4 regions of the Bermanella marisrubri genome follow, and region 3 is predicted to be linked to each of the others. Evidence: predicted binding sites of a transcription regulator. Region 3 holds the regulator's gene; each other region holds the start of a gene.
The links. Region 3 encodes FNR, which switches genes on or off when oxygen is low (the NO sensors DNR and NnrR bind a similar motif). Its sites were predicted from a motif close to TTGATNTANATCAA; they were not measured.

Region 1 (3,355 bases), 1.3 Mb from region 3:
CCATTTGGTAACTGGACTTGTTGCTTTTACCTAGATTAGCAGCACTGCCTACGGCGTCGCGGAAAGGTCCATAATAGGCCGACGCATATTTCGCACTATAGGCAAGGATACGAGTATTCACATGTCCTTGCGCTTCCAATGCTTCGCGAATTTCTTGGACTCGACCATCCATCATATCACTGGGGGCCACCACGTCGGCCCCTGCTGCTGCATGACTCAGGGCTTGCTTAACCAAGGTATCGACAGTGACATCATTTAGCACATAGCCGTCTTCATCAATGATGCCGTCTTGACCATGAGTGGTGAAAGGATCCAGTGCTACATCGGTAATCACGCCCAGTTCTGGCACCGCTTGTTTGATGGCGCGCACCGCACGCTGGGCTAAGCCATCGGGATTGTAAGCTTCTTCGGCTAGTTCGGTTTTCGCTTCCATGGGTGTCACAGGGAAAAGCGCGACGGCTGGAATCCCAAGCTTGAATACCTCTTCACACTCTTTCACCGCTAGATCAATGCTCAAACGTTGGATACCTGGCATAGAAGCAATATCCTCTACCTGATTTGTCCCTTCTAGTATGAACATTGGATAGATTAAGTCATTGGCGCTTAACGTATTCTCACGCATCATACGGCGGCTGAAGTCGCTAGCACGCATACGGCGCATGCGGGTAAGTGGAAATAGGCGTTGAGCGTCGGAAAAGGCCATGGAATACTCCGAAAGAAAAAACAGACTGCGGGTAACACCATTTTAAGCAATTTTTTTTTTATTGCTATGTTTACCAAGGATTGAACGATTTATGAAAGAAGAATTATCGAAAACTGAGCTGCAATTAGCACTTAATTTTATGCAGCAAATTCCGTTCAATAATCACATCGGTTTAGAAGTCCATAATTTTGAGAACGATGAGGCGGTGTTTAAATTGAAAATGCGTGATGAGCTGGTGGGTAATTGGTTACACGGTATTTTACATGGTGGTGTCATCGCATCGGCTTTGGATGTTGCTGGCGGTACGGCAGCCCTTGTAGGTGCCTATCGTCGTCAAGAGGATCTGCCAAAGGAGGAACGTGTTAAAAATCTGAGCAAACTGGGTACTATTGATATGCGGGTTGATTATCTTCGTCCTGGTAAGGGTAAAGAGTTTTATGCGAGCGCCAGTATTTTGCGAATTGGTTCTAAGGTTGCGGTGACGCGCATGGAATTTAAAAACGAGGAAGATGAATTAATCGCCGTCGGCACAGGGACGTATATGTGTGGCTAGAAGCTTAATGAAAACCTCTGGCGGTAATTGACTTAGGTCATGCCAACTTTGCTTTTTAAAGGCGAAACACTGTTTTACGCATTTTCTTGATAATTGCATTTGTTTTTTGTATTAGCGTTATCTAATATAGATGCACTCCTACTTTAACGCCGGAGGCATCTATGGAACTAGATCCCCTTGTCCTGTCCCGCTTGCAGTTTGCATTCGTGGTTTCTTTTCACGCTATATTCCCTGTTTTTACCATTGGTTTGGCCTCGTATATTGCCGTTTTAGAAGGCATTGCTTTCAAAACCCAAAATCCGGTTTGGACGCGCTTGTCACAGTTTTGGATCAAAGTCTTTGCTGTCGTATTCGGTATGGGCGTCGTGTCCGGCATTGTGATGGCTTTCCAATTTGGTACCAACTGGAGCAACTTTGCTTATGCCAGTGCCAACTTTCTTGGACCAATACTGAGCTATGAAGTGGTTACTGCTTTTTTCTTAGAAGCGGCATTCTTAGGTGTGCTGCTATTTGGTCGAGATAAAGTACCGCCGGGCATCTATCTTATGTCCGCTATTTTAGTTGCTGTGGGCACATTTATTTCCTCATTCTGGATACTGGCTGCTAACAGCTGGATGCATACTCCAGCAGGTGTCGAATTCCGTGGTGAGCTCTTGTATGTGACGTCATGGTTTGATGCAATTTTCAATGAATCTTTGCCTTACCGTTTTGCTCATATGGCATTGGCGTCGTTTCTGACAGGTGGCTTTGTGGTTGCCGGTGTGAGCGCTTGGTATTTAATGAATAATCGTGAAGTCGAAGCAAATCGAAAAGCCTTGTCCATGACACTCTGGTTGCTTCTATTCTTAACCCCGCTTCAAGCTTGGATTGGTGACTTGCATGGTTTGAACACACTAGAGCATCAGCCAACAAAAGTAGCGGCAATGGAAGGTAATTGGGAAACTCAAGGCAATGTTCCGCTTTTGTTGTTTGCATGGCCTGATAAAGAAACGCAAAGCAATCATTTTGAAATTGGCATCCCTAATGGTGCTAGTTGGATTCTCAAGCATTCAGCAGATGGTGTGATTCCTGGTTTGAAAGAAGTTGAGCCAGACATGCAACCGCCTGTGTGGGGTGTATTTTGGTCGTTTCGTGTGATGGTTGGTATCGGTCTTCTTATGATCGCCGTGGCGTTTGCAGGATTCGTATTACGCTTGCGTGGACAACTTTGGAATAAACACTGGTACTTAAAAACCTTACAGTTCATGAGCATCACCCCTTTCATTGCTGTATTAGCGGGTTGGTTTACGACTGAGATGGGACGTGCTCCATGGTTGATATACGGTGAGATGACTTTGGAGCAGGGATTAACACCATCGTTAACAGGTTGGATGGCTTTAACGACCTTAATTGGTTACATCATCGTTTATGCCTTGGTCTTTACTGGCGGTCTCTATTACGTCATGCGTATTCTGCGCGATGGTTTGGAATACAAACCTCATGAAGCGGACGATGATCCTAGCCACAGAGCAAAACGCCCTATGTCTGCAGTTGATGTACCCTTTGAAGAAGGAGCGCAATAATGGAACCGTATTTTGATCTTGTGCCTATTTGGGCTGGCATTATTGGCTTTGGCGTTATCATGTATGTGCTGATGGATGGCTTCGACTTAGGTCAAGGAATCTTGTTTCCCTTTGCACCTGATGAACAGGCGCGCGACGTGATGATGAACTCCGTCGCACCTGTTTGGGATGGCAATGAAACTTGGTTAGTTCTGGGTGGAGCCGGTTTGTTAGCAGCTTTTCCTCTCGTTTATACCGTGTTACTACCTGCGCTGTATTTAGGCGTATTCTTATTACTGGCTGGTCTTATTTTCCGCGGAGTGGCGTTTGAGTTTCGATTCAAAGCAAGAACTTCACGTTACCTATGGAATTGGGCATTTGCTGGCGGCTCGACACTCGCTGCATTCGCACAGGGGGCAGTTGTCGGTGCGTACATTCAAGGTTTTGAAACTGAGCATTTTCGCTATGTTGGCGGCGCTCTAGATTGGCTAACACCGTTTGTCGTTGTAACCGGATTAGGTATGGTAGTGGGATATGCCTTGCTTGGCAGTACTTGGT
Region 2 (3,355 bases), 1.6 Mb from region 3:
AGGTCTTATGTGCGCAATTAGTGCTGCCGAATCCGGCGTCGATGTTTTGGTGATTGATCACGCTAATAAAGCAGGTAAAAAAATCCTGATCAGTGGTGGTGGTCGTTGTAATTTCACCAATATGTATACCGAACCTAGCAACTATTTAAGCCAGAACCCTCACTTCTGTAAATCCGCTTTAAAGCGCTACACGCAATGGGATTTCATTGCAGAAGTTGATCGCGTCGGTTTGCCTTGGCACGAGAAAAAGCTCGGCCAATTATTTAGTGACAATAAAAGCCAAGCTATTCTGGATATGCTGCTTAACCGTTGCGATGAACTAGGGGTAACGATCCGATTGAATTGCACTATGGAAACCGTAAGCCAACAAGAAAATGGTTTTATACTTAATACCAACCAAGGCGTTATTGAATGTCACGCCCTCGTTGTCGCCTCTGGAGCTATGAGTTTCCCTACTATGGGTGCCACCGATTTTGGCCATAAGTTGGCAAAAAAGTTTGGATTAAACATCACAGAAACACGACCAGGTTTGGTACCTTTTACACTAGATGCACGGGACCTAGCTCCACTCAAAAATCTGAGCGGGGTTGCAATTGATGCTATGGTGAGTTGTCGCGATATGAGTTTTCGTGAAAACATTTTATTTACTCACAAAGGGCTATCTGGCCCAGCCATACTGCAAATTAGTAGCTACTGGAAACCTGGTCAAAGCGTCACCGTGTGCATGCTTCCGGATATCGATCTGGCGCAGTTTTTTAAAGATGCTCAACAGAACCAGCCCAACAAGCAACTCAATACGGTTCTTAGGCAGCACTTTCCTGAACGGCTGATCGAAGCCTTTTGCCAAGATTTTGATTTGTCCAAACCTTTACAGCAGTACAAGCACAAAGACTTGACGTCCATAGCAGAGCGTTTCCAAAACTGGCAGTTTATTCCCAGCGGCACTGAAGGCTATAAAAAAGCAGAAGTCACCCTGGGCGGAGTCGACACTGATGAAGTGAGTAGCAAAACCTTTGAAGCTAAATCAGTAAAAGGCTTGTATTTCATCGGAGAAGTTCTGGATGTGACCGGGCACTTAGGCGGCTTTAATTTCCAGTGGGCATGGGCAAGTGGCCACTGCTGCGGAAAAGCTATTGCTGATTCAATGACTGCATAAACAAAAAAGCCGACCTTAAACTTAAGGTCGGCAAATAATAGCACTACTCTGCTATATCAGAGGGGTTGTTACCGGAGTAACTCGGTTACATAATTCGTAGCATTTCTCAAATCTGCGAACTATCGAATTCAATGTTTAAGTATGAGATTGCTCGCTACCATCACCATGTTTTTTGATGTCATTCTTAATCGCACGGTAGAAACCACCGAAAAATGCGATAGTTAAACCCACGATGATTAGTCCCGCGATTACATATTCATCTATGTACATTTGCCACCTCACTTAGGCTGTGCGCCTGAATCATGTTAAGTCATGACTTAAACATAGCAGTGGTCTGAGAATTAAAATTGACGTGTATCAATAAGGGCAGGTCAAGAACAAGAAGCTGCTTTAAAACCTGATTTGAATCAAGTTTCCTGAAAAGGAGCTTGGTTTGGTCGATTCTGACTCGGGGTCTCCTTTGGCGCCTCATTATTCTTTGTAATCATATTAGCCAGCTTATATATAATCTGATCTTTAAATTTCTCTCTTATATCCGAATTCAAAGCACCTAATAACCTACGGTCCACTTTCAACATAATACATGTTTCATTTGCGATAACGTGACTGCTTCTGGGTACATTCTGAATAAAGGCAATTTCTCCAAAGAACTCTCCTGGATGCATTTCTGCTAAGATTTCATTGCGCCCATCAAGCACAACCCGAGCAGTACCACTCATAAGGATATAAAACGCAGTATCCAAGGTTCCTTGTTCAATAATAAATTCATCTTCATTGGCTACATAAAACGCTGCATTATTATCTACAATGCGCTCACGTTCAAACGAGCTAAACTCCTTAAAAAACGGCACTTTATTGAGAATAATCAACATCTTACCGCGTGTTAATGAATTGATTTTCTTCATTCCTAATCCCGCTCTTAGCCCCGTGATAGCGCCTTCTAAAATAAGCCTTTCATTTAGTGTAGCCCAGCCTGCGTTTTTTATGATCACTGCTAAACTCAATTGAGAAGGAAGGAACCCTGGTCATCCATATGCTGAAATCATCACTTATCATGTCGTTTAATTCCTCGTTAGTATTAACGTTGTTTTTTATGTTGATGGTTGCCCACCCATCAAATGCACAAGACTCAACTCCAGATATTCAGGAAACTGAAAAGCAATTAAAACAACTAGAATTGCTGGTAAACGCTAGACAGTTTGATCAAGCCTATTCTTTGGCATCCTCTATACGAAACAATGAAGAGGGTCGACCAAGCTTTGATTTTTATTATGGTTTAGCCGCAATAGAAACAGGGCATTTTGATGAAGCCTTGTTTGCCTTCGAACGTCTCCTGTTTTACCAACCCAATAACCCTAGATATCGATTAGAACTGGCCCGAGTACATTTTTATTTGCGTAACTTAAAGCGCTCGGAATCAGAATTCAAACAAGTACTAAAGCAAAACCCGCCAGCACCTGTACGCAATAATGTAAAAACATTTTTAGACAAGATCGCCGAGCTCTATCGTCAAGTAGAGCCTGAATTCATGCTTGCGTTAGATTTAGCCGGTGGATACGACAGCAATATCAACAGTGCCACCAGTGAAGATGAACTACCTCAAGAAGAATTGATTTTTCCAGTAGATATCGTATTGAGTGAGGATGCAAAAGAAACCGCAAGTGCTTACTGGTCTACCCTTATTCATTTCGCCTATCTTAGGCCAATTAGTAAAACCCAAAGCTTAGATGTTCGCGCTATCTATAATAAACGAGCCAATAGTGAGACATCTCTATATGACCTGGATACATTAATTGCAGAGGGCGCATACGGTTTCTTTACAGGTCCCATTCGTTGGCGTCTCACTGGTCGATATCAAAGTGTCTTGCTTGATTCCGAGTCATTTCTCAGCACTCTTTCCTTCTTAGGAAACGGTCGTTGGCGACAGCCTAATGGCGCAAGTTATGGGATAGGTTTTAATTTAGGACAGAGTGAATACGACGATAACCCCAATGGCGACATTCAACAAATGCAATATAAGTTTACGTACCAATCGCCGCCGAAAAAAAGTAATTGGACTATCAGCGCATTTTTTGGTTTGGATGACGCTAAAGAATCTATCAATAAATATAATGGAAAAAGCTATCAGGGATTTTCAGTTCAGCAAACCACCCTTCACACGCAACGCAGTAGCTACTATTGGATGATCAATATTACCGC
Region 3 (3,355 bases):
CGCTGATGTGATTTTGCTGAATCAGAATCTAAAAACCATTGCACAATTGCTTCAACACGCACGAAAAGCCAAACGTATAATTCGTCAAAATTTAAGCTGGGCTCTGCTCTATAATACCAGTGTGTTACCCTTAGCAGCGGCTGGCTTGTTACCGCCATGGGCAGCAGCAATTGGTATGTCTGCCAGTTCACTTATCGTTGTTTTCAACGCTTTGCGATTAAATTCACTCGCCAAACTATAAATTTCTGAGGTCAGCATGGAAATAATTTTTATAACGGTCCCTGTGACACTTGTTTTCATCGCGGTGGCCGCAGGCATATTCTTTTGGGCTAGTAAAAAAGGCCAATTTGATGACCTTGACAGTCCTGCCCACCGAATTCTCTTTGATGAAGATCAGGGCCCCAATAAAAAGGACAAAAACGCATCGGAGAAAGAACTATCCGAAAGCGCTGAGCAAGACAAAGATTCCTCTCAAACCAAATAATTTGTAATCATGAATGAACCCCTTACATTCCTGACCGCTTGGCTTTTAGGTCTCATGGGTAGCGTCCACTGTATGGGCATGTGCGGCGGCATCGTTGGCGCACTTTCCATGAATGGACCCAAGCCAACACTGCAGCTGGGGTACCATATAGGGAGAATCTTGACCTATGGCGCTTTAGGTTTTGCAGCAGGCATCATTGGACTGTGGTTAAGTGAAAGCCACAGTAATGTCGGCCTAGTTTTACGAACCATATCTGGGATCTTATTAATCTTGATGGGGTTTTATCTAGCAGGACAAACTCAAATGCTTGCGTGGATCGAGCGTGCCGGCAGCGGCCTTTGGCGACGACTACAACCTCTCAGCAAAGGCCTTATCCCTACACACTCATTAAAGCAAGCCATTCCACTCGGTATGGTTTGGGGTTTCCTGCCTTGTGGTTTAGTCTACAGTACTCTGAGTTGGGCTTTAGTAGCCGCTGATCCAGTCAAAAGTGCGAGCTTAATGATGGTATTTGGCTTAGGTAATTTACCCGCCCTCTTTAGCTTTGCCCTGTTAACTCAACAGCTTACAAAGTTGAAGTCAAAGACATGGGTCAAGTTAATGTCTGGTACTTTTGTGGTAGGATTTGGAGTGTGGACACTCTATGCCACATGGTCGACTCAAATCTAACTTCTTACTGCACATGTTTGCAGCCTAAGTTAAGCACTGTTGCTCTTGACTAAGCAAATGGTTTTACCCAACATTTAGGTTATAGGTGCTAATAACATGCACCGTGCCAAGATTGAAGGATTGTTTATGGCAGTTGATAAAAACATTATTTCCCTGGCAAAAAGCGGTGCTGGTAAACCCCACTGCAGTACATGCAGTCTAAGCTCGCTTTGCCTACCGATTGCTCTAGATAACGAAGATCTTGATGCACTAGACGAGATCATCAAACGTGGTCGTCCGCTGCAAAAAGGCGAAACTCTGTTTAAACAAGGCGACGATTTCAAAGCGGTATACGCCATTCGTACAGGGGCAATTAAGAGCTACACCGTTGCGCCCAGTGGTGAAGAGCAGATCACAGGCTTTCATCTAGCCAGTGAAATCGTGGGCCTATCTGGCTATAGCGAAGAAAGCTACCCGCTGACAGCAAAAGCCTTGGAAACCACGACTGTTTGTGAACTGCCTTTAGACAAGTTAGACAGCCTTTGTGACGAAATTCCAGGGTTACGTCGCCAAATGATGCGTAATATGAGTGGCGAAATTCGTCAGGATCAGCAAATGATGCTGCAATTATCGAAAAAAACCGCTGACGAACGCCTAGCTTATTTTCTACTGGATCTAAGTAGCCGTTTCGAGCGCCGTGGTTTTTCACCCAAGACCTTCCGACTCTCAATGTCTCGTGTGGATATCAGTAACTATTTAGGTCTTGCAGTAGAAACTGTCAGCCGCATATTTACCCGTATGCAAAAGAGCGAGCTCATTAGTACGGAAGGTAAAGAAGTCACACTCTTGGACATTCATGGCCTTAATAAGCTTGCCGGCAATCCTGATATTAAAGCGTCCTGTGAACATAGCATCTGATTATTTACCTGATTTTGCACAGGTCTGTCGTGAAGGATAGGTCTGTGCCTACAACTTTAGTCTTACTAATTCTCGCATTTCTCTCTAACCCTCTCTTTTATAAGCAAAAATAAAATTGCAAGTATTTTTTGCATTTTGTCAGTTTCCATCTAATGTTCAGTATAGAAAACAGAAACATGAGATTTTGCGTGATAGTAGATGCTAACTCGCTGATACAAAATCATTAAAAGGAAAGGAAGACATGGGAATCTGTCCCAGCGAGCTAATACACTTGGTGATTCGCCCCACCCTCAAATACTTGGGCGAAGATAACGAAGATGCCCGTTTTCTTCTTATGGCTACTGCTGCCATGGAATCAGAACTGGGGTTTCACCTTATTGGCAGTAAGCATAAAGGCATTGGCGTTTACCAAATAAGTGCCAAATGCCACCGCAACGTTTGGGATAAATATCTCGTCAATAACCCTGAGCTAGCAAGTAAAGTTCGAGGATTGGCAAGCCAACATGAGTTTCTAGCCAATCCTCACCAAGAATTGGCGACTAATCTTCGCTATGCCACGGCTATTGCTTGGTTGATCTATAAACGTAAGACCAGTGATATACCCAAAGCAAGAGATCTAGACTCAGTAGCGCGCTTTTGGCGCCGCCACTTTCACAGTCGTCCTCACGCTAGCGTTGAACGCTTCATGGAACGGGTTAAACCCCTCCTAGAGGCGGACTGCCGCGCCGCGTAACATCCATGGGCCAGGTCTGTCAGCGGGTTACAAACCTGAGTAGGAACCCGCGCGGATTTACGTTAGAATCCGCGCCCTAGTTCTAGGTTAAACCGAGTCGTATCATGGTCCAATTTGTTGATGCTAGCGCCACTGCCTTAAATGCAGAAACGTCGCCGGCGGAAAAAAAGCAAAAAACCGAATTCAATAAACTGCAAAAACGCTTGCGCCGTGAAGTTGGCCGAGCTATTGCAGACTTCAATATGATCGAAGACGGTGACCGTATCATGGTGTGCCTATCCGGCGGTAAAGACAGCTACACCATGCTTGATATCCTGCAGAATTTGCAGAAAAGCGCCCCAGTTTCGTTCGAATTAGTCGCGGTCAACCTTGACCAAAAACAACCCGGCTTTCCAGAACATGTTCTACCTGAATACCTAGACTCATTGGATATCGAATACTACATCGTCAACCGAGATACCTACTCTGTCGTAAAAGAAAAGGTACCCGAAGGTCGTACTACATGCGGTTTATGTTCACGTTTGAGACGTGGCACCTTATATGGCTTTGCTGAGGATATCGGTGCGAATAAA
Region 4 (3,355 bases), 130 kb from region 3:
TTGCGCAATAGTTTAAATTCATTGCTGCCTTTTTCAGCTTTTTCGGCCGCTTCAATCTGCTTTTCCAATTCTGGAATTTTGCCGTATTGAAGTTCCGACATCCGCTGAAGATCACCTGCCCGTCGAGCTTGCTCCATTTCAACCTTGGCTTCTTCCAGTGCCTCTTTTGCCTGCTTACTACCTTCAAGAGACAACTTTTCTTGCTTCCAAACGTCTTCTAGTTCGACATACTCTCGGCCTAACTTGTTAATCTCACCGTTGATCTCATTCAGGCGTTTTTTACTGCCTTCATCACTTTCCTTATTAAGCGCTTCTCGTTCAATTTTCAGTTGAATCAAACGACGCTCTAAGCGATCCATTTCTTGGGGCTTACTGTCTATTTCCATTCGAATAATGGACGCGGCCTCATCAATCAGGTCAATGGCTTTATCCGGCAATTGACGATCGGTAATGTAACGCGTTGATAACTTGGCCGCTGCAATAATGGCTCCATCAGTAATTTGCACACCATGATGTACCTCGTAGCGCTCTTTCAAGCCTCGTAATATGGCCACAGTATCTTCTTCTGATGGCTCGTCTACCAACACTTTTTGGAAACGACGCTCAAGTGCTGCGTCTTTTTCAATATATTCACGGTACTCATCAAGCGTAGTAGCACCAACGCAATGCAGTTCGCCGCGACTTAAAGCTGGCTTCAACATGTTGCCAGCATCAAGAGCGCCGTCAGTTTTACCAGCGCCTACCATTGTATGAATCTCATCAATGAACAAGACGATATTACCTTCTTGTTTACTGACTTCTTTCAAAACATTTTTCAGCCGCTCTTCAAAATCTCCTCGGAATTTAGCCCCTGCTAACAGGGAGCCCATATCCAAAGACAAAATGCGCTTGTTACGCAAACCTTCTGGCACCTCTCCATCCACAATACGCTGCGCTAAGCCTTCAATAATGGCGGTTTTACCAACACCAGGCGCTCCAATTAAAACTGGGTTATTCTTTGTGCGACGCTGTAGTACTTGAATAGTGCGGCGAATCTCATCATCACGACCAATCACCGGATCAAGCTTACCCTCTTCAGCTCTTGCTGTTAGATCAACGGTAAACTTATCGAGTGCCTGACGATTATCTTCTGCGTTAGGGTCATCAACCGATTCACCTTGGCGCACAGTATCAATAGCCCGCTCTACTTTTTCTTTATTTAGGCCCAAGTCGTTCAACGCTTTACCTGTGTCACCTTTCTCTTCAAGAGCGGCCAATAACACAAGATCACTTGAAATATATTGATCACCTCGCTTTTGCGCCAAACGATCCGTAAGGTTCAGTACTCGACCAAGTTCTGAAGAAACACTTAGATTTCCATCAGGGCTACTAACGACAGGTAAGTTACCCAATACCCCTTCCAATTTCTGACGCAACGAACCAGCTTGAACCCCTAAACCTTGCAATAAAGGACGAATGCCACCTGGTGCCTGCTCCAACAAAGCTAAAAGCAGGTGTGCTGTTTCAATTTGATTATGGTCTTTGCCCAACGCTAGGGACTGAGCATCAGACAAAGCTTGCTGTAAGCTACTGGTAAACTTTTCCATTCTCATGAGCGATGCCTCATACGTTCAATTTGCTTATGGCTAAGTAATGGTGGCTGACTAGTTTTTTTCAAGTAACCAATGGAACAAGTTCTTTCACGACTTTGACTTGGGTCAACAACTCAACACTGTATAATGCGCCGTTTTAGATAAATGACTTCTATGCCCAATCAGGTATTACAAGGGGCTCTCTTGATTCTAGTCGGAGAAGCCTTGCTCGCCATAATGGGTGCTATCATTAAGCACCTTAGCCAAGAATTACCTACCGAGCTTATTGTGTTCTACCGCAATCTATTTGGCTTATTTATGCTGGCGCCATTGCTCTATCACAACGGCCTCAGTTCACTAAAAACGCACAGAATTCATCTACATCTATTACGGGCTGCTGTGGGCCTTACCGCCATGTACGGCTTTTTTTATGTCATCGCACATATGCCTTTAGCAGAAGCCTTTCTAGTTAAACTCACCACACCATTTTTCTTGCCTATTATTGCTGGCATTTGGCTGGCCGAAAGTATTTCACGACGCAATATAGTAGCGATTATCATTGGCTTTATCGGCGTGGTATTTATCCTAAAGCCAGGAACCGAGAACTTTACGCCAGTGGCCTTAATTGGCTTGGGTGCAGCATTCTTGGCCGGCGCGGCAAAGGTCTGTATTCGTAAAATGGGCAATACTGAAAGCTCAGTAAGCATCGTCTTTTACTTCGCCGCCATCAGCTCTTTACTATCGGTTATTCCTCTGTTTTGGGCTTGGCAGTGGCCTCAAGCACATCATTGGCCATGGATCGTTTTAATGGGTATTGTGGCCACTATGGGTCAGCTCGCCCTAACACGCGCCTATCGTATAGCCAATCCCGGCCAAATCGGTCCATATGTGTATAGCTCAGTTATTTATGGGGCAAGTTTGGGTTGGATCGTTTGGGGCGAAACACTGCTCATTAGCACACTAATTGGCAGCGCATTTATCGTCATTGCAGGACTTTGGAATATAAAACGGCAATAACCTCTTTTTTCATATGAGTTTTATTGCTAGATTTAAAAGATCGAGCTTGGATGAAACTCATTATGCTAAAGCACTGGTTTATTGCAATCTTGCTGGCAGTTAATGCGCCCATCACGCTGTCTAATGAATCAAAACCAGCCACCATCATCAGCGTTGGCGCATACGAATTCCCTCCTTTCTTTGAAACCAGCAATGGCACATATGGCGGTCTCACACCACTATTACTCGATGCCTTCAATGAAATACAAAATGATTATGTCTTCAAGCTTACTCTAACCAGCCCCAAACGACGCTATATCGATTTTGAACGAGGTCGCATCCAAATGCTGTTCTTTGAAGACCCCAAATGGGGCTGGAACGGTTACCCCGTGGTGACAAGCGAGGCTTTTTTAAAAGGCGGAGAAGTGTTTATTGCTAGAAATAACAAAACGACAAACAAAACCGCTTTCAAAAATATCGAGCAACGGCGTATTACAGCTATGCTTGGCTATCATTATCAGTTTGCAGATTGGGACAGCGATGCCAAACGCCTTAAGGAACGCTTTAATATTAGTCTACTCAGTCACTCAGGAGCCATTATCAAACAAGTTGTTAGAGGCAAAGCTGAAATTGGCATAGTCAGCAAAGCGTTCCTAGACCGCGAACTATTCAGAGATCCTAAACTAAAAAAAGTACTCGTTTTCTCCGACTTTTATGATCAACATTATTCCCACCGTGTCATACTCGCCAGTGATGCCAATATTTCTATTGAAACCATCAACTCGATT

Region 1: the regulator FNR is predicted to act here: its motif matches at 1,284-1,297, upstream of HF888_RS15910 (cytochrome ubiquinol oxidase subunit I).
Region 2: the regulator FNR is predicted to act here: its motif matches at 1,504-1,517, upstream of ccoM (cytochrome c oxidase subunit CcoM).
Region 4: the regulator FNR is predicted to act here: its motif matches at 1,688-1,701, upstream of clpB (ATP-dependent chaperone ClpB).

The regions. Positions count from the first base shown of each region.
Region 1 covers NZ_CP051183.1:3,423,669-3,427,023, reverse strand. Annotated here, with positions in the region: gene hemB (porphobilinogen synthase) at 1-703, opposite strand, end outside; gene HF888_RS15915 (thioesterase family protein) at 795-1,256, shown strand; gene HF888_RS15910 (cytochrome ubiquinol oxidase subunit I) at 1,418-2,818, shown strand; gene cydB (cytochrome d ubiquinol oxidase subunit II) at 2,818-3,355, shown strand, end outside.
Region 2 covers NZ_CP051183.1:526,909-530,263, reverse strand. Annotated here, with positions in the region: gene HF888_RS02380 (BaiN/RdsA family NAD(P)/FAD-dependent oxidoreductase) at 1-1,156, shown strand, start outside; gene ccoM (cytochrome c oxidase subunit CcoM) at 1,292-1,426, opposite strand; gene HF888_RS02375 (cyclic nucleotide-binding domain-containing protein) at 1,564-2,148, opposite strand; gene HF888_RS02370 (tetratricopeptide repeat protein) at 2,190-3,355, shown strand, end outside.
Region 3 covers NZ_CP051183.1:2,098,428-2,101,782, forward strand. Annotated here, with positions in the region: gene HF888_RS09745 (heavy metal translocating P-type ATPase) at 1-241, shown strand, start outside; gene ccoS (cbb3-type cytochrome oxidase assembly protein CcoS) at 257-484, shown strand; gene HF888_RS09755 (sulfite exporter TauE/SafE family protein) at 494-1,153, shown strand; gene fnr (fumarate/nitrate reduction transcriptional regulator Fnr) at 1,280-2,050, shown strand; gene HF888_RS09765 (hypothetical protein) at 2,292-2,783, shown strand; gene ttcA (tRNA 2-thiocytidine(32) synthetase TtcA) at 2,888-3,355, shown strand, end outside.
Region 4 covers NZ_CP051183.1:1,966,389-1,969,743, forward strand. Annotated here, with positions in the region: gene clpB (ATP-dependent chaperone ClpB) at 1-1,592, opposite strand, end outside; gene HF888_RS09030 (DMT family transporter) at 1,746-2,588, shown strand; gene HF888_RS09035 (type 2 periplasmic-binding domain-containing protein) at 2,612-3,355, shown strand, end outside.